3 regions of the Sporosarcina sp. YIM B06819 genome follow, and region 2 is predicted to be linked to each of the others. Evidence: riboswitches for the same ligand, from Rfam matches in the RefSeq annotation. Region 2 holds a riboswitch; each other region holds the start of a gene.
What was found. A riboswitch is a leader RNA that binds a small molecule or an ion and turns the genes downstream of it on or off. The one in region 2 is predicted to bind cobalamin.

Region 1 (7,989 bases), on a different contig from region 2:
CCACAGGCGCTTATTTTAACGCCAACACGTGAATTGGCGGATCAGGTTAAGGAAGATATTACGAATATTGGTCGTTTCAAGCGGGTCAAAGCGGCTGCTGTCTATGGTAAGCAGCCTTTTGCTTATCAGAAGGAAGAGTTGAAGCAGAAATGCCACGTTGTTGTGGGAACGCCAGGGCGTGTATTGGATCATATTGAGCGTGGGACGCTGGTGCTGGAGAAAATCGATTATCTTGTGTTAGATGAAGCAGATGAAATGCTGAATATGGGCTTTATCGACCAAGTTGAAGCGATTATTAACCAATTGCCGAAAAAAAGAACGACGATGCTATTTTCTGCGACGCTTCCGGAAAAGATAGCAACATTGAGTAGTAAATATATGGACAATCCCGAAAATATTGAGATTGCGTCAACGGTTACGTTAACGGACCAAATTGACCATTCGCTAATTATTGTCAGAGAGCAGCAGAAGTTTGATATGTTGCGCGATGTGACAGTTGTTGAAAATCCAGATAGCTGTATTATTTTTTGCCGAACGAAAGATCAAGTAGATGGAGTTACAGAACAGCTTGAGAAATTCTTTTACACATGTGATAAATTGCATGGCGGTATGATGCAGGAGGATCGCTTTGCGGTGATGGATGCCTTCAAGCGAGGAGAGTTCCGTTATTTAGTAGCGACGGATGTTGCTGCACGCGGAATTGATATTGACAGTATTACGCATGTTATTAACTATGATATTCCTTTGGAAAATGAAAGTTACGTTCACCGAGTTGGGCGAACGGGGCGTGCGGGTAAAAGAGGGAAGGCAATTTCCTTTGTTACACCTCATGAAGATAAATTCTTAGCAGACATCGAAGCTTATATCGGTTTTGAGATTCCACAACGAAATGCGCCATCTAAGCAAGCTGTTGAAGCCGCAAAGGATGCATTCATTGAAAAAATGGAGCAACTGCCTAAGTTGAAAAAGGATAAAAGTGAACTTGTAAGTAAAGATATTATGAAGCTGTATTTCAATGGTGGTAAGAAGAAGAAGTTACGGGCATTTGACTTTGTCGGTACCATTACTAATATTCCAGGTGTGACGGGCGAGGATATCGGTATTATTAAAATCCAGGATACGGAGACGTATATTGATATTTTAAATGGTAAGGGCAAGCTCGTTTTGGATGCAATGCGGACGACGACTGTAAAGGGTAAGTTATTGAAGGTGCATAAAGCGAATAAATGATAATCAATTACGCCGAGGCTTTATCTTCATTCAGCGGGGGGCTTCTGCTGAATGAAGATAAAGGGAAAAGCCAGCCTTCCTTCCATTTCAGGTTTTGAAATGGGGGGAGGCTGGCTTTTCTAGTGTGAGTTTATGAAAATAGAAGTGAGTTTGCATGATTTACGGGCGAGTCCACAAAATCTCCCGCATTTTCACCAATTATTTCTGCAAAACAGCATAGCGCTCTCGCATTTTATTCGTAGCAAGGACCATGTTTTTCAATGCCGCTATTGTTTCTTCATGCTTTCTTGTTTTCAAGCCGCAGTCTGGGTTAATCCAAAATTGACTTGGTTCGAGTACTCCTAAGCCTTGCTCGATGACGTCGACCATTTCTTGGACTTCAGGTACTCGTGGGCTATGGATATCATAGACGCCGAGGCCAATGCCTTTGTCGTATGAGAAGTCATTGAAGGCAGAGACGAGATCGCCGTGACTTCGTGATGTTTCGATAGAGATGACGTCTGCATCGAGTCCGCTGATGGAGTCGATGAAGTCGTTGAATTCACAGTAGCACATATGCGTATGAATTTGCGTTGTATCCTGTACGGAAGCTGTCGCGAGTCTGAATGCATTGATGGCCCATTCAAGGTAGTAGTTCCAGTCCGACTTTTTGAGTGGCAAGCCTTCGCGAAGGGCAGGTTCGTCGACTTGGATGATGTGGATGCCAGCAGCCTCCAGTGCTTCAACTTCTTTACGCAACGCGAGTGCAATTTGATAGGTAACTTCTTTGCGTGAAATATCGTCGCGCACAAATGACCAGTTCAAAATGGTGACTGGGCCTGTCAGCATGCCTTTCATCGGTTTGTCCGTTAAGGATTGGGCATAGACTGATTCTTCAACTGTCATTGGATTGATGAATGTCACATCTCCGAAAATGACTGGTGGTTTGACACAGCGTGAGCCGTAGGAAACAACCCAAGCTTTTTCAGTGAAAACAAAACCGCCTAATTTCTCTCCGAAATATTCCACCATATCTGTTCGTTCGAATTCACCATGAACGAAGACATCTAGTCCAATTTCCTCTTGAATAGCAATCCATTGTTTAATTTCATCGCGAACGAAGTCTTGGTATTGTGCATCCGTTGACTCGCCTTTACGCCATTTAGTCCGTGCACGACGAACTTCGGGAGTTTGTGGGAAACTACCGATTGTCGTAGTTGGCAATAGTGGCAAATTAAATGTTTCTTGCTGCTTATCACGACGTTCTTTGAATGGCGATTTTCGCTTGCTGTCTTGTTCTCCAATGTTTTGCACGGCTTCTAGCAAATCAGGGTGATTTCTTGCTGGTAAGTCCGCTAGATTTTGACGTGCTGTTACACTTGCTACTACTGCGTCATCGATAGTATGATTCCCTTCTCGTACGCCTTTTACTAGCGTTGTGACTTCCACAAGCTTTTCATCTGCAAAAGCAAGTGCGGCTTTAATCGTTGCGTCCAGTTGCACCTCTGATTGCACGGTAACCGGAACATGCAACAGACTGCTGGAAGGTTGTACCCAAATGCGATCCACTGGCACAATCTGTGTCAATGTATCGAGCAAAGTAGCTTTTTCTTGCAAGTCTGCACGCCAGATGTTGCGTCCATCAATTAAACCAGCAGCAAGCACTTTATCCGCTGGGAACCCATGTGATTGCAATTGTTCAAGATTCTTCTCTGCACCTTGTGCAAAATCAAGACCAATCCCGGCAACAGGCAGGTTAACAACTTCTTCATAGTGCTCAACTGAGTCAAAATACGTTTGTAATAAAATATTGGCATTGGACGCTTCCACGCTTAATTGTTTGTAAATTTCAGTAACAGTTTGGATGTCTTCTTTTGTCAATGACGTTGATAGAATAGGTTCTTCAAGTTGAATCCACTGTGCTCCGGCATCTGCTAATTCATTCAAAATCTGACTGTATAAAGGAATTAATTGCAAAATGAACGCAGGAATATCTTTTTTGTCATAGCCTTTTGAACGTTTTAAAAACGTATATGGTCCGATTAAAACAGGCTTGCCATCAATGCCTAACTTTTCTTTCGCTTCCAGATAGGCATTGAGGGGCTTGTTCTCTGTTAATACTAGTTTTTTCTGGCTATATTCAGGAACGATGTAATGGTAGTTCGTATTGAACCATTTGGTCATTTCTGACGCAACTGCTTGGTCATTACCGCGTGCAATCGAGAAATATGTTTCGAGTGATACATCGCCACCAGACCAGTTAAAGCGTTCAGGAATCATGCCAAACATCACAGCTGTATCGAGCATCCTGTCGTATAAAGTGAAATCACCGACAGGAATCAGGTCAATTCCCGCAACTTTCTGTTTTTGGAGGCGCTCGAGACGAAGTTTTTCAATTTCCTCGAGGAATAGACTTTCCTCTAATGTTCCAGCCCAAAAGGCTTCAAGCGCTTTTTTCCATTCTCTGTTGCCCCCGATATACGGGTAGCCGATCGTACTGCTGACAATTGACATAATGATTCGTCTCCTCTTTTTATGAAGTGAAGAAGTGTTTTTTAGGTAATAAAAAAAACACTTCTAACGAGGGTTAGAAATGTTTACGTAGCTGATTCCGTTGAAACGGATCGTACTTGCATGCGAAAGCATACAAATCATTTGCGTTGTCATCCTAACACTCCCTATCGACCGTAGGGTAGAGCGGTACAAAAATAGGCAGTTATCTGGCTTCAGCAATATTGCTGTTACAGTGGCGGGACCGCGCCGGATTATCGTTTCACCGGCTTCACTTTTAAGATCTGACAAACTCTCAGACCACCTATTTCTATTGCTTTACTATTTAATTATCGATGTGTTCAAAACTATCATGTATTTATTATTCTGTCAAACAGAACATTTCGAAGTCTCGATAACTAGGATTAAAAAAATCTACTTAAGAAAGACTTACACAATAATTATTTTTCTAACTTGCTTCAGCAGAAATCCCGCGTTTCTATAAGTAGCGTTTTGAATGTAAAGTAGCTGATTTAATTCAGTATGGGTTCAAACCCTGCTGAATCAAGTTATCCTCCGGAGGATGTCACAAATTTTGAAAGGAATAAATTGTGCAAGCACAATTTAAAATTTGGACTCAATTACGCTGTGGCGTAATTGATAGTAAAAACCCTCCCATACGAACTTTAGTAGTGGCAACAATGAAGGTGACAGATTAGGGTTTACATTAGATTGCTTACCGAATGTAAACGCTTTATTGTTAATGTTAATAACAGATGTGTACCACATCACTGGGGAGAAGGGAGCTAACAATTATGACGAACGAACAACAAGGTTCTGGTATTAAAGTAAAAGTTCAGCGTTTTGGAAGTTTTTTAAGTGGCATGATTATGCCAAATATAGGTGCATTTATTGCTTGGGGGATTATTACAGCATTATTTATTCCAACGGGTTGGATTCCAAACGAAGATTTTGCACAACTTGTAGGACCTATGATCAATTACTTACTACCAATTTTAATTGGATTTACAGGTGGACGTCTTGTCCATGGAATTCGTGGGGGAGTCGTTGGTGCAACGGTTACAATGGGGGTCATTGTAGGGGCAGAAATTCCAATGTTCCTAGGTGCAATGATTGTAGGACCTTTAGGTGGATGGGTGATTAAGTGGGTTGATAAATTAATTGAAGGAAAAATTAAGGCCGGCTTTGAAATGCTTGTCAATAACTTTTCATCAGGTATTATTGGATTCTTTTTAGCGCTGGTTGCTTTTAAAGGAATTGGACCAGTAGTAGAGGCGTTGAATAAAGCACTTGGATCAGGTGTGCAAGCGATTGTCGATGCCAATCTATTGCCGATTGCAAGTATATTAGTAGAGCCGGCAAAAGTATTATTTTTAAATAATGCCATTAACCATGGTGTGTTAGGTCCAATCGGAATTGAGCAAGCTACTCAAACAGGTAAATCGATTCTCTTCCTGTTGGAGGCTAATCCAGGACCTGGTTTTGGGATATTGCTCGCTTATATGATTTTTGGTAAAGGTATGGCGAAGCAAACAGCATCAGGCGCAGGAATCATTCATTTCCTTGGAGGAATTCATGAAATTTACTTCCCGTACATTTTAATGAGGCCATTGCTATTGGTTGCAGCAATTGCGGGAGGCGCAACGGGCGTATTTACACTTCAATTATTTGGAGGTGGCTTGGTTGCGGCGGCATCACCTGGTAGTATTTTTGCCATCCTAGCGATGACACCAAAAGGCAGTTATTTAGCTGTTATTGCCGGTGTGTTCTTTGCAACGCTTGTGTCATTCATCGTGGCATCGATTATTCTAAAAACGGGTAAACAAACTGAAGAAGATGATTTGTTGAAAGCGACGGAAAAAACGTCTGCATTAAAAGGTAAAGAAAGTCGAGCGGCAGACTTTATGCAACAAGCAGTAGCTAAAGAAGTATCACTTTCAGCTGTTAAACATATTATTTTTGCATGTGATGCAGGGATGGGATCTAGTGCGATGGGTGCTTCGATTTTGAGGAATAAAGTGAAGAAAGCCGGCTTAGATGTTGAAGTTTCAAATATGGCAATTAATAACTTGCCAGTAGATGCGGAAGTTGTGATTACTCATAAAGATTTAACAGATCGGGCACAGGCCAAAGCACCAAATGCCTATCATATATCAGTCGAAAACTTCTTGAATAGCCCGAAATACGATGAGCTACTTGAAAAGTTGAAGTAATCATAAGGAATAGCAGAACTCGGCCTATTTATGGGCTGAGTTTTGCTAATGGCAAGAAAATGCAGCGTTAATGGGGTGTTTACGATGTATATTTCGGCTCGTGAAAAAGCAATTATCGAGGTGTTGATTGACCGGCAAGAAGAACTGACTATCAAAGAGTTATCGAAAGAAATCAATGTCAGTTCTCGGACAATTCATCGTGATTTGGATAGAATTGAAGAGCTTTTACGGGGCTATCATTTGGAGCTGTTGCGAAAAGCCGGGGTTGGCATTCAGATTATAGGTGCTAACCAACATAAAGAGGACTTGAAAAGAGAGCTGAATGTATTTACTTTTCGTGAATATACGTTAGAAGAAAGGCAGACGATGATCCTGTGCATATTGTTCGAATCATCTGAGCCTGTGAAGCTTTTTGCGCTTGCCAATGAATTACGTGTCACCATTGCGACGATTAGTACGGATTTACTAAAGCTGGAGCAGCAAATGAAACCGTTTGAACTGTCGATTGTGAAACGAAGAGGCTATGGGATTGAAATAAGCGGATCAGAAAAAGCGAAACGAAGGGCCATGAGCTATACCATTGCCAAAACGTTAAAGGAAGATGAGTTTTTGTCGCTCATTAAAGAGCGTATTGAGAAAAGTTCTGTCAGCCAGGAGCATTCAATTTCGGAGCGATTATTGCATCTTGTTGATCGGGAAAAATTATTGATTATCGAGCATGTGATGCAGGACTTACAACGGGTTCTGCCATTTCCGATTACAGATAGTGCGTATGTTGGCTTGCTTGTGCATCTTGCGTTGGCGATTGAACGTATCTTACTAGGTGAAAATATTGAAATGGACCAACAGTATTTGGGGCAATTAAAAATGGAAGCGGAATTCGCTATCGCACAGGAAATTATTGATAAGATGGCGGCTCGCTTTGAAATTGCTATACCTGAGGCTGAAATCGGCTATATTACGATGCATCTTCAAGGCGCAAAACTTCGCCAGCATAAAGGGGAATTGCTTGAAGCGGCCAATTTGCAAACCGTTATGCAAGCGAAGCAATTGATGCACTTCATCGAAGAGGAAACAGGTTATGAATTGATGAATGACGAGTCCCTTTTGGAAGGGCTTGTTACACATTTGAAGCCGGCCATTTATCGAATTCGACAAAATATGGGCATTACGAACCCATTATTGCCAAGCATTCGTAAAGATTATGAGGATTTGTTTCTGCTGGTCAAAGAAGCAGTGGAAAAAGTGTTTCCAGACTTACAAATTCCTGATGAAGAAATTGGCTTCCTAGTCATGCACTTTGGTTCTGCACTGCTTGGCTTGAAGGGGGAGAGGGATTTAACCGCATATGTTGTTTGTTCCAGTGGTATTGGGACATCAAAAATGCTGATATCCCGGCTTCAACGTGAAATTCCTGAAATTGCACAAACTAAGAACGTTTCTTTATTCGAATTAAAAGAACTTCAAATTGAGGATAGAGATCTGGTTATTTCAACCATTTACTTACATGACTTCCCGCGGGAATATTTAATTGTCAGTCCATTTATGACCGCAGAAGAAATTAAGCAAGTACAGCTGTATGCAAGAAGGCAGATGTTGATTGAAAAATCGGCGCCTGCATTGATTGAAAGTGACTCAACGATTGAAGAGGTTAAGAACAGAATGAACAAGCTTTATTTATATACGGGGGCTGTGTCTGAGATATTGTTGAATTTCAATCTTACGTCATACCGAGGACCAATATCTGCAAAACAGTGCATACGTGAAGCTTGTCTTGCATTGGAAAAGAAAGCAATCATAACAGATGCTGAAATGATTGCGGATGCTCTATTTGCCAGGGAAGCCATTGGAGGAATTGGCATTCCAGAAACAAAGCTTGCTTTGTTCCATACACGTCATGAACAGGTGCTTAAGCCTTCGTTTACGATGTACACACTTCAAGATCCAGTTGTACTGAAAGCAATGGACGGAACAGATGTTGAAGTGAGCCAGTTATTACTTCTATTATCACCTCATCCGTACCATGAACCCGGTTTAGAAGTGCTTAGTTTAATTA
Region 2 (7,989 bases):
GCTTCAGCAGCGTTGATTTCCCACTACCATTCGGGCCTAAAATGCCCAACACTTCGCCTTTCTTAACCGCAAATGTGACAGCCTTTACGACAGCTTTCTTGCCGTAGCCACCTGTTAAATTTTCAACTTGTAGCATGTCACATGGCCCCTTTCCTGCGTTGTTTATAGAAAATAAATGCAAATACCGGCGCGCCGATAAATGCCGTAATGACACCAACTGGTAATTCTGTTGGCGAAATAATCGTCCGTGCAATCAAATCGCAAATAATGAGTAACGATGCACCGTTCAAAAACGATAATGTCAATAAATGACGGTGATCTGCCCCCCAAAGGAGACGTGTCATATGCGGCACAACAAGTCCTACAAAGCCAATTGTACCAGACACCGCAACTGCGGCCCCTGTCAGAATGGAGCCCCCAATTAATATCATAAACTTTCGGCGTCTAACATTGACTCCTAAATGATGCGCACGTTCTTCGCCAAACAACATGGCATTTAATTCGCGGCGACATAGCCATAGCATTATGGAACCAACAATGACAAATGGTAATATCATCGTGACGTAATTCCAACCGCGCATGGATACGCTACCAAGCAACCAGCCGATAATTTGACGCAGTTCTTCCCCTGTCAGCGCAATCATGAGCGACAACACTGAACCTAAAAATGAACCAAAGATAATCCCAGTTAAAATAATCGTTTCCATCTTCATGGAATGGTCGACAAGGCGAGCGAAGCCCAATACAAGGAACATCGTCAGTGCCGCCCCAACCATACTAAAAACGGGTAGCGTATACATGCCAAAAACCGGAATGGAAATACCGAAAAAAAGCGTCATCACAGCGCCGACAGAGGCGCCGGATGACACTCCGAGGGTGTAGGGATCAGCAAGCGGATTTTTGAGTAGCCCTTGAAAAGCAGCTCCCGCAATCGCCAACGACGCACCGACAAGTCCTGCCAATACGACTCGCGGCATACGAATCTTCCAGAGAATATTCGTAGCAGTCGCATCCGCTGCTGTATTCCATAACGTACTGATCGGTATATTCACAGAGCCGATCGATACACCGAGCCAAATCGCCACAAGGAGCGTGGCGATGGATACGATGTAGGCAACGCTAGATTTATTCACCAAAAGCCTCTGGATAGATGGCTTTTGCTACTTCTTCCAAGCCTTCTGCAAGACGTGGGCCTGTGCGGCTTGTCTTGTTTTCATCTACTTGAACAACTGCTTCGTTTTTAATAGCCGTAATGGAATCAAATCCATTGCGTTTGTAAACATCTTCGACAGCTGTATCGATATAGCTATACATCACAATGATGACTTCAGGATTGCGGTTAACGATTTCTTCTGGATCCATCATGAACCAACCTTCTTGGTCAGCAGCAATGTTTTCTGCGCCTACCATCTCGAGAATCTGATTCATAAACGTGTTGTTACCTGGCGTGTAAATTTCCGGAGCTGGTGATGTTTCAACGAACACTGTTTTTTTGTTTTCTACTGACGCTACTTTAGTAGTTACTTCTACAACTTTTGCTTTCATGTCCGCAACGATTTTTTCAGCTTCTGCTGATTTACCTGTTGCTTGTCCAATCGTTTTAATCGATGTATATGTTTCTTCGAAGTCCAGGGCATTTTTCACAACGAAGACTGGTAGTCCTGCATCACGAAGTTGTTGTAGACCTTCTGCACCTGTGCTAAGTCCCGACTCATGCGCAAAGACAATTTCTGGATTCATAGCAACAATTTTTTCAACGTCAAATTGCATGCCACCGATTTTCTCTTTTTCAAGTGCTTCTGCTGGATAATTATCATAATCGTTGACGCCGATAATTTCAGTCGCCAATCCGAGGGCAAATAGAATTTCCGTATTGCTTGGTGTCATAGAAACAATTGTTGCAGGCGCTTTTTCGAGTGTAATTTCATTACCGACTGCATCTGTTAGTGTTACTGGAAATGCCTCTTCAATAACGTCGTCTTGTGCGACCTCGTCTTGTGGTGTTCCATCTACTTTTGGCTGATCTTCTGTTGTAGTTGTTCCACATGCTGCAAGTAACAACACCGCCAGCACAGACATCAACCATAATTTCCACATCTTTTTCATTTTGCTTTCCTCCTGTTTGTTCCAAATAAAAATCCCCCGTAAAAATACGGAGGAATGTTTAGTAAAAATACGGACGCATAGACGGACCGATTTTCACCAAACCTATCCTCGTAGGCTATCGGGTGATTCATAAAGGCAGGTCTCCTGACTCGTGTTCGCAACATGCGGACACTTACAGTGGCGGGACCGTGTCGGATTTGAACCGACTTCCCTTTTAACCTCGTCTCTGATGACGAGGCACCTTTATGTTTGGCTATGTAATTTTGTACAACTTTTAGTATACTACAAATTTTGGTGGTGTCGAGGGGGGGGGTTGGTACTACTATCAATGAACCTAGTGTGGGGAGGGCATTTTAACACCACTGTATGTGCCAGCTGCTGCCCCAATTCGCGGAAGGACGCGAATGGTGTCAGTAACTGGACACTAGGTGTGGTGTGGGTATTTTCCTTTTTCGAACTTGGTGTGTCGTAGGTATTTTTGAACACACTAGAAAAAAGTACAGAAATACGGCAAATCGAACCCTTCGCAGCTCAATTGGCAACGAATCCATGACCAACATCCTGTTGGCCTAATTGTGGCTATACCTGGCACCACTCTCTACATGTGAATGTGTTCTTTTCCTACACTTCCTTGCAAAATAGTGATTCCCCTTGCCTGATTAACTCCCGTGTTCTTATTGCAATTGGACCATGTGATACCTTATATCTATATTTCGTTACCCAAATTACATGATACTTGATACTTGATATCAAAAACCGCATGACTACTTTTTCTGTATCCGTCCATACTTTTCACCTCACCCCAAGTATGGACATCGAAGGAGAAGGCTAAAAGTGTATACCGTCTAAAGACGGTGGAGTTAGACCACGCATTCGGAAATTAAAAGCAAAAAAAGTTCCAATTCTTCAAGAATTGCTCACCATAGCCTACGAAGCGGAGTATGTGCGATTTAATTTTGTTTTAGTAACGTATAAGATTCCATTTTTCTTTTCTACAACAACTTTGTAAACGTCAGCAGGTTTTTTCGTATAATCTTCATTAAAACCACCTACATATATATAGCTTATCCCAGGTTTATTTGCATAAAATAAATGACTTGTTTCCTCTACTACTGGTGCGAATGAGCTTGGGTGGATTAATGAATCAACATCACTTTCATTTTTTATAATACCTGCATAAATATATTTAGTGTTGAAATCCTCAGCATAAAATTGTACGCGAGAAAGTTCTAAAAATGCCTCTAGACGTTTTATAAAAACAGCAAAATTTCCTCTCGTTACATTATCAGAAATCCCAAAGGTATCTTGGGTTTTCCCAGTCGTGATTCCAGCTGCATAGAGTGTTTTGATATAGTATTCGTGTTCTTCTGTTTTTACATCTTTAAATGGATTCGCAAAATCAGTATTTACACCGTAATATAACTCAAATGCTTGTGTAAAAATTTTAGCTAATTGTGCACGCGTTAAAGGCTTATTAGGATTAAAATTTTTAGCATCCGAATCAAATACACCTATATTTGCCAAGTATGTAATATACTCATAGTTCGGATTTGATTTTGTTACATCGTTATATCCCACATCCCAAAGGTTTTTTTTATCATATTTCAGAAAACTCGCAATAATTTTAGCTACTTGAGAACGAGTCACAGGATCATTCGGTTTAAATGTCCCATCTTTATAACCTGAAACGATTTGACGGTCCACAAGTGATTGAATTGCTTCAGCCTGTTCCGTTCCAGGCTTCACATCTTTAAATGTTGTAGCTTCTGCATCAATTAATGGGGTAAATGATGCTGTTGCTACAATACTAACAAGTGCCGCTGTAAATAGCTTAGTTTTTTTCATAACTTACTCCTCCTAATCAATTATATTACATATATGATGGATGTTGAAGAACAAAATATATGTTCTGTTATTAAGAATATCATGATATAATATATATAGATATCAAATTTTTTAGAAATCATTCAATGTAGTTAAAAAAAACGACTGCTACCCCATGTGAATATATCAACCTGTGCGGAAAGTTTCACTTCTAGCAATACTTCCTTTTCTTTGCAAAAAGTTATATATACTGTAATACTGTATATTTTTAGTTTATTTTTAAATATTATTAATCAATTTGAGGTGTTTATGTGAAAGGGAAACGTATTATTTCAGTATTAAGCGTTACAGGAGCATTACTATTAGCGGGGTGTGGCAGTACTCCCGAAGAAGATACAGCATCACATGAAGAAGAATCTACAGAAACAGTAGCGAGTCAACAGACAGATGAAGAACTGAACGCGTTCTTAACAGCAACTTTTTTAGGAGATTGGTATCCCAATGTTGGTCTAACAACTGGTGATGACATAAAATCCTATATCGCGTATCGATTAAAATTAGAAGAAGTAGATGAAAATAATCGAGTTCTTGGAACGGTTCAATCTTTCGTATATGATGAGAGCACAAATACTGAGAAATCAATTACTTTTTATTGGGACGCTGAAAAGGAAGTATTAGTCCCTGAAAATAACGAAGACATTGAATCTTTTAGCGTGGAAATCCAAAATGAAGGTTTACTAGATGAATATCATCGTGGCTTTCTTGCTTTCCCTAATTCTAATAGGCTGCTAGCAATGGCAGATTATACGGATTTAGAAGATGCCCTTGAAAACCGAATGGGAATTACACAACAAACGTTTAAAAATGAGCGTAGAGATTCAGGTGAAATAACCACTAATGCTGAAACCGAAGATTCCGCTGTTCCAGATTTTGTATTTGGTTCTTGGAAAGGTTTCATCCCTTCGAGCATGAACCGATATGCAGACAATATGCGGTTTGAATTAACGTTTAAATCTGTAAACGGTTCAAAAGTAGAAGGAACATATACAGAAATTGAAAACGGTGTACCAATTGACTATAACTTTAAGGGTACCTATAACCCAGAAACTTCTGTAATACTAATTGATTCCGGTAAACCAATGAAAATGCCGTTCGCCGTTGATTCACCAACACTAAGTTATTTAATAAATGATCTTGGTGAAATAGCGTTCTCTAAAAATTAATAAGTGAAAAAACGACGGATGCCCCTTTGTTCAATAAGTTTTTATATGTATAAATAAAGCAAGTTTGTTTCAAAATAAGACTACTACTTAAAGTACTCGCCTTCGTATATGGAGTGCTAGGGCAAAAAGGGATTGTACATTGAGTGAGTCCACTGAAAAAATTATTGTTTTTAGATTTTGAAAGTGAGTTTAAATTAAAAAAGACGCTATTTTGTTCAAAACTGAACAAAATAGCGTCTTTTCCCTTCGTATTCCTTACTCTGATTCCCTCATTAGCGTTCTAATCCGTTTGAGATTGACCGCAAATATAGCCATCGCCCCTTGTATCTGCATGCCAAACAGACCCGCGGATGTGGCCACATCGTACCCGTGTCTATTTTTCAATTCACTATTCTTTGCTTCAATTTTATAGCATGATTTCGCTTTTTCTTTAAACTCACCACTGTTTTGAAACGCTTCTTGATCCTTGTGCTCATTCGATTTAATTGTCACAGAATAGGTTTTACTTTTGATCAATTTTTTGTCCAGTGCGATTTCAACTATCTTTTGAATTAGCAAATCTAATAAGCCCACATCCTGAAGACGGAGTCTGCGGAATTTCGTTAAGGAACTAGGATCAATCACCAAGTCTTCTGGTGCCATTTCAAGAAAATATTTAAACGACATATCGTATTTAGATCGTTCTACGACATCAATATCTGATAGGTCAAAGATAGATTTAAGCAATAAATAGTTGAACATAAGAATCGGTGACACTGCATTGCGACCGTTATCGAGACAATATTTATTCTTTAATTCATCGTATACAAAAGAGAAATCGACAAGGTCATTGATTTGATGCAGCTAATTATCTTTTGGCGCAACCATATCGTAAATCGCCATGAATGGACTGTGATTTAACGATTCTTGATTTGAAATCATCGGGACACCGCCTAAAATTAGTCTCTACATTATACAACAATAAAACGAGCTATCCCCCGATTTTATCGTGGAATAGCTCGTTTCCGTTGTCTTCATTTTTTTAGTGACTTCGTAAAATACGTAAGTAGATCTAGCGAAGGCGCCTTACAGCGGTAGCCGGAGCCATAAGACTGGCAGCGGTTTTCTGCCTGGCTTATGGCGGGAGGCATCCGCAAGCGCCGAAGCGTGTTAAGAGCCACTCACTAGTTTAAGTTACCATAGGAAGGACTTTTTCAGCGGCCTCAACATTATTTAGAGGTTTCTTTCTAGGCAATCGATGGCCAACATACTGAATTACACCTAGCACAAAGCCCTTGAATACATCTATCAATAGTTTGTATTCGCGGATTATTACCAGACTTAAGGGGTGGCTATACCTGGCATCACTCTCTTGTTACATTTTTTCCGGTGCAGAAACGCCAATCAATTTCAATGCATTGGCGATTGTCGTGCGTGTTGCTGTAATGAGTGCGAGTCGTGCTTCTGACAAGTCGCGATTGTCTGGGTCTAATACTTTTTCTGCGTTGTAGAAGCTGTGGAATGAAGCTGCCAGCTCTTGGATATACGTTGCAACACGATGCGGTATACGCAATCTCGCCGCGTCGCTAATGACTTTCGGGAAGTCACCAATTTTCTTCAGCAGTTCCAATTCTTTTTCGGCTTGCAATAAAGAAACGTTATCCACAGACGCAGATAGTCCTGTTTCGTCAGCTTGTCGTAAAATCGAAGAGATTCGTGCATGCGCATATTGTGCGTAGTACACTGGGTTTTCATTGGACTGTGAAATAGCCAAGTCAAGGTCGAAGTCCATTTGTGAGTCGCCTGAACGCATAGCGAAGAAGTAACGAACTGCATCCAGACCAACGTCTTCTACAAGCTCACGCAAGGTAACAGCTTTCCCTGTACGTTTACTCATTTTGAATTTTTCACCGTCTTTATACAACTGAACCATTTGTGCCACGTTTACTTCCAACGTGTCACGGCCATAGCCAAGTGCTTCAATCGCTGCCTTCATTCGCGGAATATAGCCGTGGTGATCCGCTCCCCAAATGTTAATAAGCTTGTCAAAGCCGCGGAATAATTTGTCCTCATGATAAGCAATATCCGGTGTTAAATAAGTGTACGTGCCGTCGTTTTTAATGAGCACGCGGTCTTTGTCATCTCCGAATGTCGTTGAACGGAACCAAGTTGCGCCATCTTCTTCAAAAACGTGACCGTTTGCACGCAATTTGTCGAGTGCCACATCAATTTTACCGTTTTCATATAGTGAAGTTTCCGAGAACCATACATCGAATGATACGCGGAAATCAGCAAGGTCTTTCTTTAATTTTGCCAATTCAAAATCAAGTCCGTGTTTGCGGAAATAGTCATAGCGTTCTTGTTCAGAAACATTGACGAATTTATCGCCAAATTCTTTCGCAAGTTCTTCCCCGATTCCGATAATATCTTTCCCATGGTAGCCATCTTCCGGCATTTCTTTATCTAAACCAAGCGCTTGGAAATAACGTGCTTCGATTGAATACGCAAGGTTATTGATTTGATTACCCGCATCGTTAATATAATATTCACGTGCAACATCGTAGCCTGCAAAATCTAGGACATTACAAAGAGAATCGCCAAGTGATGCACCACGCGCATGGCCTAGATGAAGATCGCCAGTTGGGTTAGCTGATACAAATTCGACTTGAATTTTTTCATTGGCACCAGAAGTAGAACGGCCATAATTTTCGCCTTGCTCAAGAACTGTCTTGACGACATCTCCTAAGTAGTCTGTTTTCAATTTAATATTCATGAATCCAGGGCCCGCAACGTCAATCGATTCGATCGATGTTCCAGATGTATCTAAATGCTCAAGAATTGCTTCTGCAATAGCACG
Region 3 (7,989 bases), on a different contig from region 2:
TGATTTAGAGAAAGATCCATATGAAATGAATAATGTTTATAGTGATCCGAGTTACAGTGAGACAGTAGTCACATTAAAAACCGAACTGTATCGTTTGAAAGAAGCAGTGGCGGATTATGAATAAATAGAGTTGTTATTGTATCATTTCAAGAAAGGCGAGAGATGAAGATAGGAATGCCTGCCGATTAACCATTTACTTGCTTAATGCATAAGTAAGCGAAGGCTTGAAAACCACCTTCTTCTCTAAACCATATTCATCTTGCTTTCGGCGAAATATTCACGACATCAATACAAAGGTGCAAGCATAGCTAGAAACGACTTCGTCATTTCTAGCTATGCTTTTTTTCGGTCATCTAATTTGATTCGTTATTCATTCTAGATGATATGCCAATGTGTCTGGAGTAAATTTCTAGCGTAAAAGTCACATCTCCTCAGGTGCTACCATTCCTAATAATCGCAAAGCCTCTTTCAAGACAGTGGCCGTACAGCTGATTAGCGAGATTCGATAAGGTAGGTGATCGGCGTCTGACAACACTTGGACATTGCCATAAAAGGAGTTGAAGGCTTGTGCAAGATCAACTGCATATTTTGCGATGAAGGAAGGATCCACATGGTCTGCAGCTCGTTTGACGACTTGTGGGAACTGCTCGAGTGTTTTCACGATCTCCCATTCAAAATCATTGACTTCGCCCACTGTAAAAGCAGTTGCTTCTCCAGCTTTTCTGAGCACTGCATAAGCCCGTGCGCATGCATATTGGACATAAGGACCAGTTTCACCCTCTGTTTGGAGCATGGTCGCCAGATCGAACTCGATATCATGTTTTCGATGCTGCTTTAGATCACTGAATAGGATAGCGCCAACACCAATGGCTTGAGCGATCTCTTTTTTATTCGATAAATTAGGGTTTTTCTCTTCAATATTTTTGTGTGCAAGTTTGATAGCATCGTTTAGCACTTCTTCCAATAACACGATTTTGCCTTTGCGTGTGGACATCTTCTTGCCATCCTGCAAAATCAGTCCGAAAGGGATATGCTCGATTGTATCTGCCCAGTCGTAGCCCAGTTTGCTGAGCACCTGTTTCACTTGTGTGAAGTGTAGACTTTGTTCATTACCCACGATGTATAGGGATTTTACAAAATTATACGTTGTTTTTCTATCAATAGCAGCGCTCAAATCACGAGTAGCATATAATGTCGCACCATCTGATTTTTTAATCAAACAAGGCGGTATGTCTTCGCCAAGCTCGACGACTAACGCACCATCCGACTCCGCCAACAATCCTTTGTTAGCTAACTCGTTGACGACGGGCTCCATTTTGTCGTTATAGTAAGCCTCCCCGTTATACGAATCGAAGGTAATCCCCAGCAAATCATAAATGCGTTGAAACTCTTTCAATGATTCCGATTTAAACCATTTCCATAAGGCAAGTGCTTCCGTATCGCCGTCTTCTAGCGCTTTGAAAGCAGCTCTACCTTCATCATTCAGCGAATCGTCTAGCTCTGCCTCTTTATGGAAACGGATGTATAGTTTCAATAGCGTTTGAATTGGTGCTTGTTGGACTGCTTGCTCACTGCCCCATTTTCGATACGCTGTCAGTAATTTACCGAACTGCGTTCCCCAATCCCCGATATAATTAATTTTCACTGGCTTGAAGCCATTTTTTTCGAGCAATAAAGCAATCGAATTACCGATGACAGTAGAACGCAGATGTCCCATAGAGAACGGCTTGGCAATATTAGGGGAAGACAAATCAATCGTCACGATTCCGCCATTGCCATCATTGTTGGAACCGTACGCTGTTGATTGCGTGTGGATTGTTTGTAGTAAAGAGTCGGTAATGACAGAACGATTCACAAAGATATTCACATATCCACCCACAGCTTGTGCTTTTGAGATGAGTGGATGATGGATTGCTTTTGCTAGTTCTTCGGCAATGCTAACAGGTGATTTTCTAAGTTCCTTGGCAAACGGGAAACAAGGTAGAGCTAAATCGCCTAGATGTGTATGGGTAGGCCGTTCAAGCATACTTTCGTTTAGTGGAATCGGACTAAATTGTTGTAGCACTTGCAAGATATCTTTTTTCATCGCTAACACTCCCTCTATTTAATTGAACAAAAAAAGCCCTCGCCTCAAATTAATGAGACGAAAGCTTAACTTCCGCGGTACCACTCAAATTGCCCGTAAAGGGCCACTTTCTCATAACGGCGAGACACCGGCTACACAAGCATCTTCGAAGTGCGGTTCACAAACATTCTTTACCGGGCTCTCATCGTCCCCAGTTTGCTGAAAAAGAAATGAAAGCTACTCTCTTCATCATAGATATTGTATTTGAATGTAGCAAAAAGGTGATGGGCTGTCAACAGAATATTGACTAGAAAATTTTTTCGATTTTAACATTTTGTGAATAACTTTTTCTTTTTTACAGTAATGCCGATGATGGCGGTTTTGCTAATGTGGAAAAGTTATCTGTGGATATGTGGATAAGCACTTGTTTATCGATTGGGAAAACTTTCTACCTATTTACGTGTGAACCACAACATGTTAGGGTATATAAAGAAAACAAGGCACTACATATAGTATTGAACGAGGAAATGGTACCGACACCGGTTTAAAAGGGAATCCGTCATCATGGAGCTGTCCCCGCAACTGTAAACGCCGACGACCGCCAAATAAGCCACTGTGGAGAATTCTATGGGAAGGCCAAGGCAGGAAGGACGAAGCGTGAGCCAGTAGACCTGCCACTCATCGTTAAGCGACACTTTCTTCGGGGGTTGAGAGGTGGAGGCGAAAAGGATGCTTTTTATTTGTATGCGTCTGATTCCGTTTCCAGCACTCAACCCATGGGCGATAAGCTCTACCGACAAGGTGGACCTGTCGCCTTTTCATTTTAGTCAGCCTAGGTTCAACCCCGGCTGACTAAAATGAAAGCCTCCGGCGGATGTCACAGATCTTTTAGTGGAATTTATCGAGCAAGCTCGATAAAGATCTGGACACAAATACGCCAAAGCGTATTTGATATGAAAAACAACTAAGAATTTAAACGATACGATACGTAATATTAATAGAAGGAGATGGTTCGTATGACAATTCAAATCGCAAAAACGAACATGGATCATGTTTTGGACGCATTACAAAGTGAATTTGGAGTAGCGCAAGTAGAAGCACTTGTCATTGCAAGTGAACGGTGGCAGCAGAAATATCCGGAGGGTTCTGAGTCTGAATGGGCGAAAGCGATGACATTAGAATCATTGAGTAATTTGGATGAAGCGTCGACTTATTGGACGTTTGTTGCAGCACGTATTCACCTCCATGATGTTTACGCTCGCCAGGAGCAACAACGCGGTGCGAAGGTCTATACAGATTTCGCTGACAATGTTTCTCGCCTTGTTGAGCAAGGGTTATACACACCAGTATTAACAGAAAAATATTCACGCGAAGATCTTGAGCATCTTGGTCAATTGATTGAACCTGAACGGGACAAGCTATTTACATATATCGGATTGAAAACATTGATGGACCGCTATGTTGCGGTTGATTACAACAAAAAATCAGTTGAACTTCCGCAGGAGCGTTGGCTGGTCATTGCGATGACGCTGATGCAAGATGAGACTGTAAATCGCCTGGACAAAGTAGGGGAATCGTACTGGGCAATGAGTAATTTGTACATGACAGTGGCGACGCCAACGTTGTCGAATGCAGGGAAACCGCATGGCCAGCTTTCGAGCTGCTTTATCGACACGGTCGATGATTCTTTGCAGGGCATTTACGACAGTAATACGGACGTAGCGAACTTGTCGAAATATGGTGGCGGCATCGGCGTTTACATGGGGAAAGTGCGCAGTCGTGGCGCATCGATTCGTGGGTTTAAAGGTGCATCGAGCGGTGTTCTTCCGTGGATTAAACAGCTGAATAATACGGCAGTTAGTGTTGATCAGCTTGGCCAACGCCAAGGGGCAATTGCGGTTTACTTGGATGTTTGGCATAAAGACATCTTCACATTCCTTGACCTGAAGCTGAATAATGGAGACGACCGTCTGCGTGCGCATGATATTTTCACAGGTGTTTGCCTACCGGACATTTATATGGAACAAGTGGAAGCGCGTGGTGAGTGGAATCTATTCGACCCACATGAAGTTCGTACAATCATGGGCTACTCCCTTGAGGATTTTTATGATGAAACAAAAGGGACAGGTTCTTTCCGTGAGAAATATGAGGAATGTGTCAACCATCCTACTTTGAGCAGAGAAACGGTTCCAGCTATCGACCTAATGAAACGCATTATGCGTAGCCAACTCGAAACAGGCGTGCCTTTCATGTTCTATCGCGATGAAGTCAATCGTGCCAATGCGAACAAGCATGAGGGAATGATTTATTCATCAAATCTTTGTTCGGAAATCATGCAAAATATGAGCGCAACAAAATTTGAATCAGTTACATTGGAAGACGATATCGTTGTTACGCGTTCAAAGCCTGGCGATTTCGTCGTTTGTAACCTTTCATCCATCAACTTGGGTCGTGCTGTTCCAGCAAGCGTTTTGGAAAGACTTATTACAATCCAAGTACGTATGCTAGATAACGTCATCGATCTGAATAAAATCCCAGTTGTCCAGGCACAACGGACGAATTCTCGTTATCGTGGAATCGGCCTTGGAACATTCGGCTGGCATCATCTGCTGGCGCTACAAAACATTCAATGGGAATCCAATGAAGCAGTGGATTATGCTGATAAATTATATGAAAAAATCGCCTTTTTAACAATCAAAGCTTCTGCGGAACTGGCGAAGGAAAAAGGGGCTTATCCATTATTTGAAGGCTCTGATTGGCAATCCGGGTTTTATTTCGAAAACAAGGGTTATGATTCGAAGGAATGGCGTGAACTGCGCATTGACGTGGCGACAAATGGTGTGCGTAATGGCTATTTAATGGCGGTTGCACCAAATAGCTCTACATCTGTGATTGCGGGGTCAACGGCATCCATCGATCCAATCTTCAAGCCTTTTTATCATGAAGAAAAGAAAGACTATAAATTGCCAGTAGTCGCGCCTGATCTCAATCACAACACCTATGATGTCTACCGTCGTTCTGCTTATATCGTCGATCAGCGTTGGTCGATTAAACAGAACGCGGCAAGACAGCGTCATATTGACCAAGCGATTTCTTTCAACTTGTATGTACCGAATTCGATTCGTGCTTCAGTGCTGCTTGAGCTTCATGTGCAAGCTTGGAAGTCGGGCATGAAGACGACGTATTACACGCGTTCAACTGCAACGGATATTGAAGAGTGTGAATGGTGTCATTCCTAATTGCTTACGCTTCTTGGAGCGGAAATACCCAAGAAGTTGCTGACATGATTGAGGAAGTATTGGTCAACGAAAATATCAAAGTAACAACGTATCGAATTGGTGGGGGTGTCATGCCGAACCCCCGCCATTTCGATGCGCTAATTATCGGTTCATTTACATGGGATAAAGGTGCAACGCCTGATGAAGTGAAGGATTTCGTCGCAGACGTTGGTTATAAACCGGACAATGTCTACGTTTTCGGAACGGGAGATACACAATTTGGCGGCGACGAGTTGTTCTGCCATGCCGCCGTGAAGTTGGCACGATTTTACGGGTCTAGCTATGAGCCTTTAAAAATTGAACAAAGCCCACGTGGCGTGCAACAATCAACAGTCATCGAATGGTCGAAAGGGGTCATCAAGCATTGGAAAAACTTACACGAGTAAAGGTATTAGAACCCGCAAATCCAAATAAATCAACCGCTATATTTGGTGGTAAAGCGAGCGGAATTCTTAACTGGAACGATCTAGCACATCCACATTTCTATACATTACGACAACGGATTCGTTCGCTGTTCTGGACCGCCAACGAGGTAGACATGACGCAGGACGTTAAGCAATTCTCGTCACTAACGAAGCCAGAACAAGATGCATTTCTAAAAATTATTGGCTTGCTAGCAACGCTTGATGGTCCGCAAACAGATATTGCGGCGAAAATTGCCCAGTATACAACCGATCCTTCTGTGAAATCACTGATGGCAACCATTGCTGATCAGGAAAGCGAGCATAATCATTCGTACGCTTACGTTTTGTCCTCTGTGACAACGTTAGATAAGCAGATGGCGGCATTCGAAATGGGACGTACGGATGAAGTACTGATGCGTCGTAACGAAAGAATTGTCGATGTTTATAATGAATTTGCCGAGAATCCGACAATTGAGTCAGCATTGAAAGCGATGGTCTATACGACATTGCTGGAAGGTCTATTCTTTTATAGCGGCTTCGCATTTTTCTACAACCTAGCACGCAACCAAAAAATGGTTGGTACATCGACAATGATTTCTTATATAAATCGCGATGAGCTCCAGCACGGAAAAGCAATTAGCGACGTTTTCCGTGCAGCACTTGCAGAAAATCCAGAACTGAATACCGATGTATTTACTGAATGGATTTACGACCAATTCAAGCACTCTGTTGAGCAAGAAGTTGCATGGAGTCGTTATGTGTTAGCTGATATAGATGGTATTGACCTGACTGAAATGGAAGGCTACGTGAAATATCGTGCCAATAAAATGCTGCGTATGCTAGGACTTAGTGAAATCTATCCAGAATTCACCGATAATCCGATGAAATGGATTCGTGCTTACGTCGACAGCTTTGATGATACGAAAACAGACTTCTTTGAGCAGACTTCAAGGCAGTATGTGAAAACTAGTGATTTGAATGGTTTTGATGATCTATAATCTTAAAGAGCTGTCCCAAAAGTTAGTTTGCACTAACTTTCGGGACAGCTCTATTTTTATATATCGCGGGAAGTTCACTTTCCATTCCCGGACAAACGCCATTGGAAACTTATCGATCAATTGCCGGAGGATATCGATCAATTGGGAGAACTTATCGATCATTTCCGCACGGTTATCGATCAATTGGGCAGAGTTATTGTCATTTCGGGATCTTAGACTCATCGTTTGGACACGATCAAAAATTTTTTCACCTCTTTTAAATTGTGAAAAATTTATGACAGTAGTTGGAATGTGATATACATCACATTTTTCGATATAGCTATCGACTATGCTGTAAGTAGAAAAACATTCACACAGTTAGTTCGTCATGCAAACCGTCATTATTGATAACTAGGGCAATCCCTAGTAGGAACAATGACAGTATGTACGTATGCTTAACAGTGAGAATGGTTCTCGCTAAATTGATTAGGGGAGGAAAACAAATATGAGTCAACTTACACTTGAAACACAAGTTTGTGATATCGTCACGGCAATTCCTCAAAGCGCCGATTTATTTAGAAGTCTGCGTATCGATTTTTGCTGCGGTGGGAAAATTCCGCTGAAAGATGCCGCGGAAGAACGTAATCTTAGTCCGGAAGAAGTTTTGCAGAGTGTCCAAAAAATAGAAGAGAAACGAGAGCAAGTTGCCAGCACGCACCCGACTACATTCGGTAACAGAACGCTCGTCTCTTATATTCAAGAAAAGTATCATGCGGGCCTACGAGAAGAGCTACCACAGCTAGCGCCTTATATAACGCGAGTCGTTAAAGTCCATGGAGAAAAACATCCCCATCTAATCCGTATTCAAGAAATCTATAAGGAATTACGTGCAGAGCTTTTAGAGCACACAGCTGACGAAGATAAAAATGTATTTCCAGTCATTCTTGAATTTTTGGATAACCCAACGCCTGAACTAAAAGAACAAGTAAAACCGCATGTCATGGAATTGGAAGCAGAGCACGAACACGCAGGTGAATTATTGTTTGAAATTCGTGATCTAACCAACAACTACACACCACCAGAAGAAGCTTGCGGTACTTACCGTGTTGTTTACGCGCGCCTTGCACAGCTCGAAAAAGATACATTTGAACATGTCCATCTTGAAAATAATGTTTTATTTGACCGAGTGCGTGCAGCAATCTAATGAATTGACAAAAAACCACCACTTGGTGGTTTTTTTGTCGAATGAGGGAACTCGCTATGCG

Region 1: another riboswitch for cobalamin. It lies ahead of metE (5-methyltetrahydropteroyltriglutamate--homocysteine S-methyltransferase); the one in region 2 lies ahead of R2B72_RS12625 (ABC transporter substrate-binding protein).
Region 3: another riboswitch for cobalamin. It lies ahead of R2B72_RS03495 (ribonucleoside-diphosphate reductase subunit alpha); the one in region 2 lies ahead of R2B72_RS12625 (ABC transporter substrate-binding protein).

The regions. Positions count from the first base shown of each region.
Region 1 covers NZ_JAWLIQ010000012.1:82,889-90,877, reverse strand. The annotation lists gene R2B72_RS09860 (DEAD/DEAH box helicase) at 1-1,230, shown strand, start outside; gene metE (5-methyltetrahydropteroyltriglutamate--homocysteine S-methyltransferase) at 1,429-3,723, opposite strand; cobalamin riboswitch at 3,903-4,043, opposite strand; gene R2B72_RS09850 (PTS mannitol transporter subunit IICBA) at 4,515-5,933, shown strand; gene R2B72_RS09845 (BglG family transcription antiterminator) at 5,982-7,989, shown strand, end outside.
Region 2 covers NZ_JAWLIQ010000017.1:14,859-22,847, reverse strand. The annotation lists gene R2B72_RS12635 (adenosylcobinamide amidohydrolase) at 1-136, opposite strand, end outside; gene R2B72_RS12630 (iron ABC transporter permease) at 138-1,133, opposite strand; gene R2B72_RS12625 (ABC transporter substrate-binding protein) at 1,126-2,106, opposite strand; cobalamin riboswitch at 2,223-2,366, opposite strand; gene R2B72_RS12620 (transposase) at 2,728-2,868, opposite strand; gene R2B72_RS12615 (S-layer homology domain-containing protein) at 3,034-3,951, opposite strand; gene R2B72_RS12610 (hypothetical protein) at 4,242-5,153, shown strand; gene R2B72_RS18670 (transposase) at 5,409-5,996, opposite strand; gene argS (arginine--tRNA ligase) at 6,508-7,989, opposite strand, start outside.
Region 3 covers NZ_JAWLIQ010000005.1:145,392-153,380, forward strand. The annotation lists gene R2B72_RS03485 (sulfatase) at 1-124, shown strand, start outside; gene argS (arginine--tRNA ligase) at 422-2,086, opposite strand; cobalamin riboswitch at 2,577-2,759, shown strand; gene R2B72_RS03495 (ribonucleoside-diphosphate reductase subunit alpha) at 3,082-5,304, shown strand; gene R2B72_RS03500 (flavodoxin) at 5,289-5,729, shown strand; gene R2B72_RS03505 (ribonucleotide-diphosphate reductase subunit beta) at 5,684-6,745, shown strand; gene ric (iron-sulfur cluster repair di-iron protein) at 7,230-7,928, shown strand.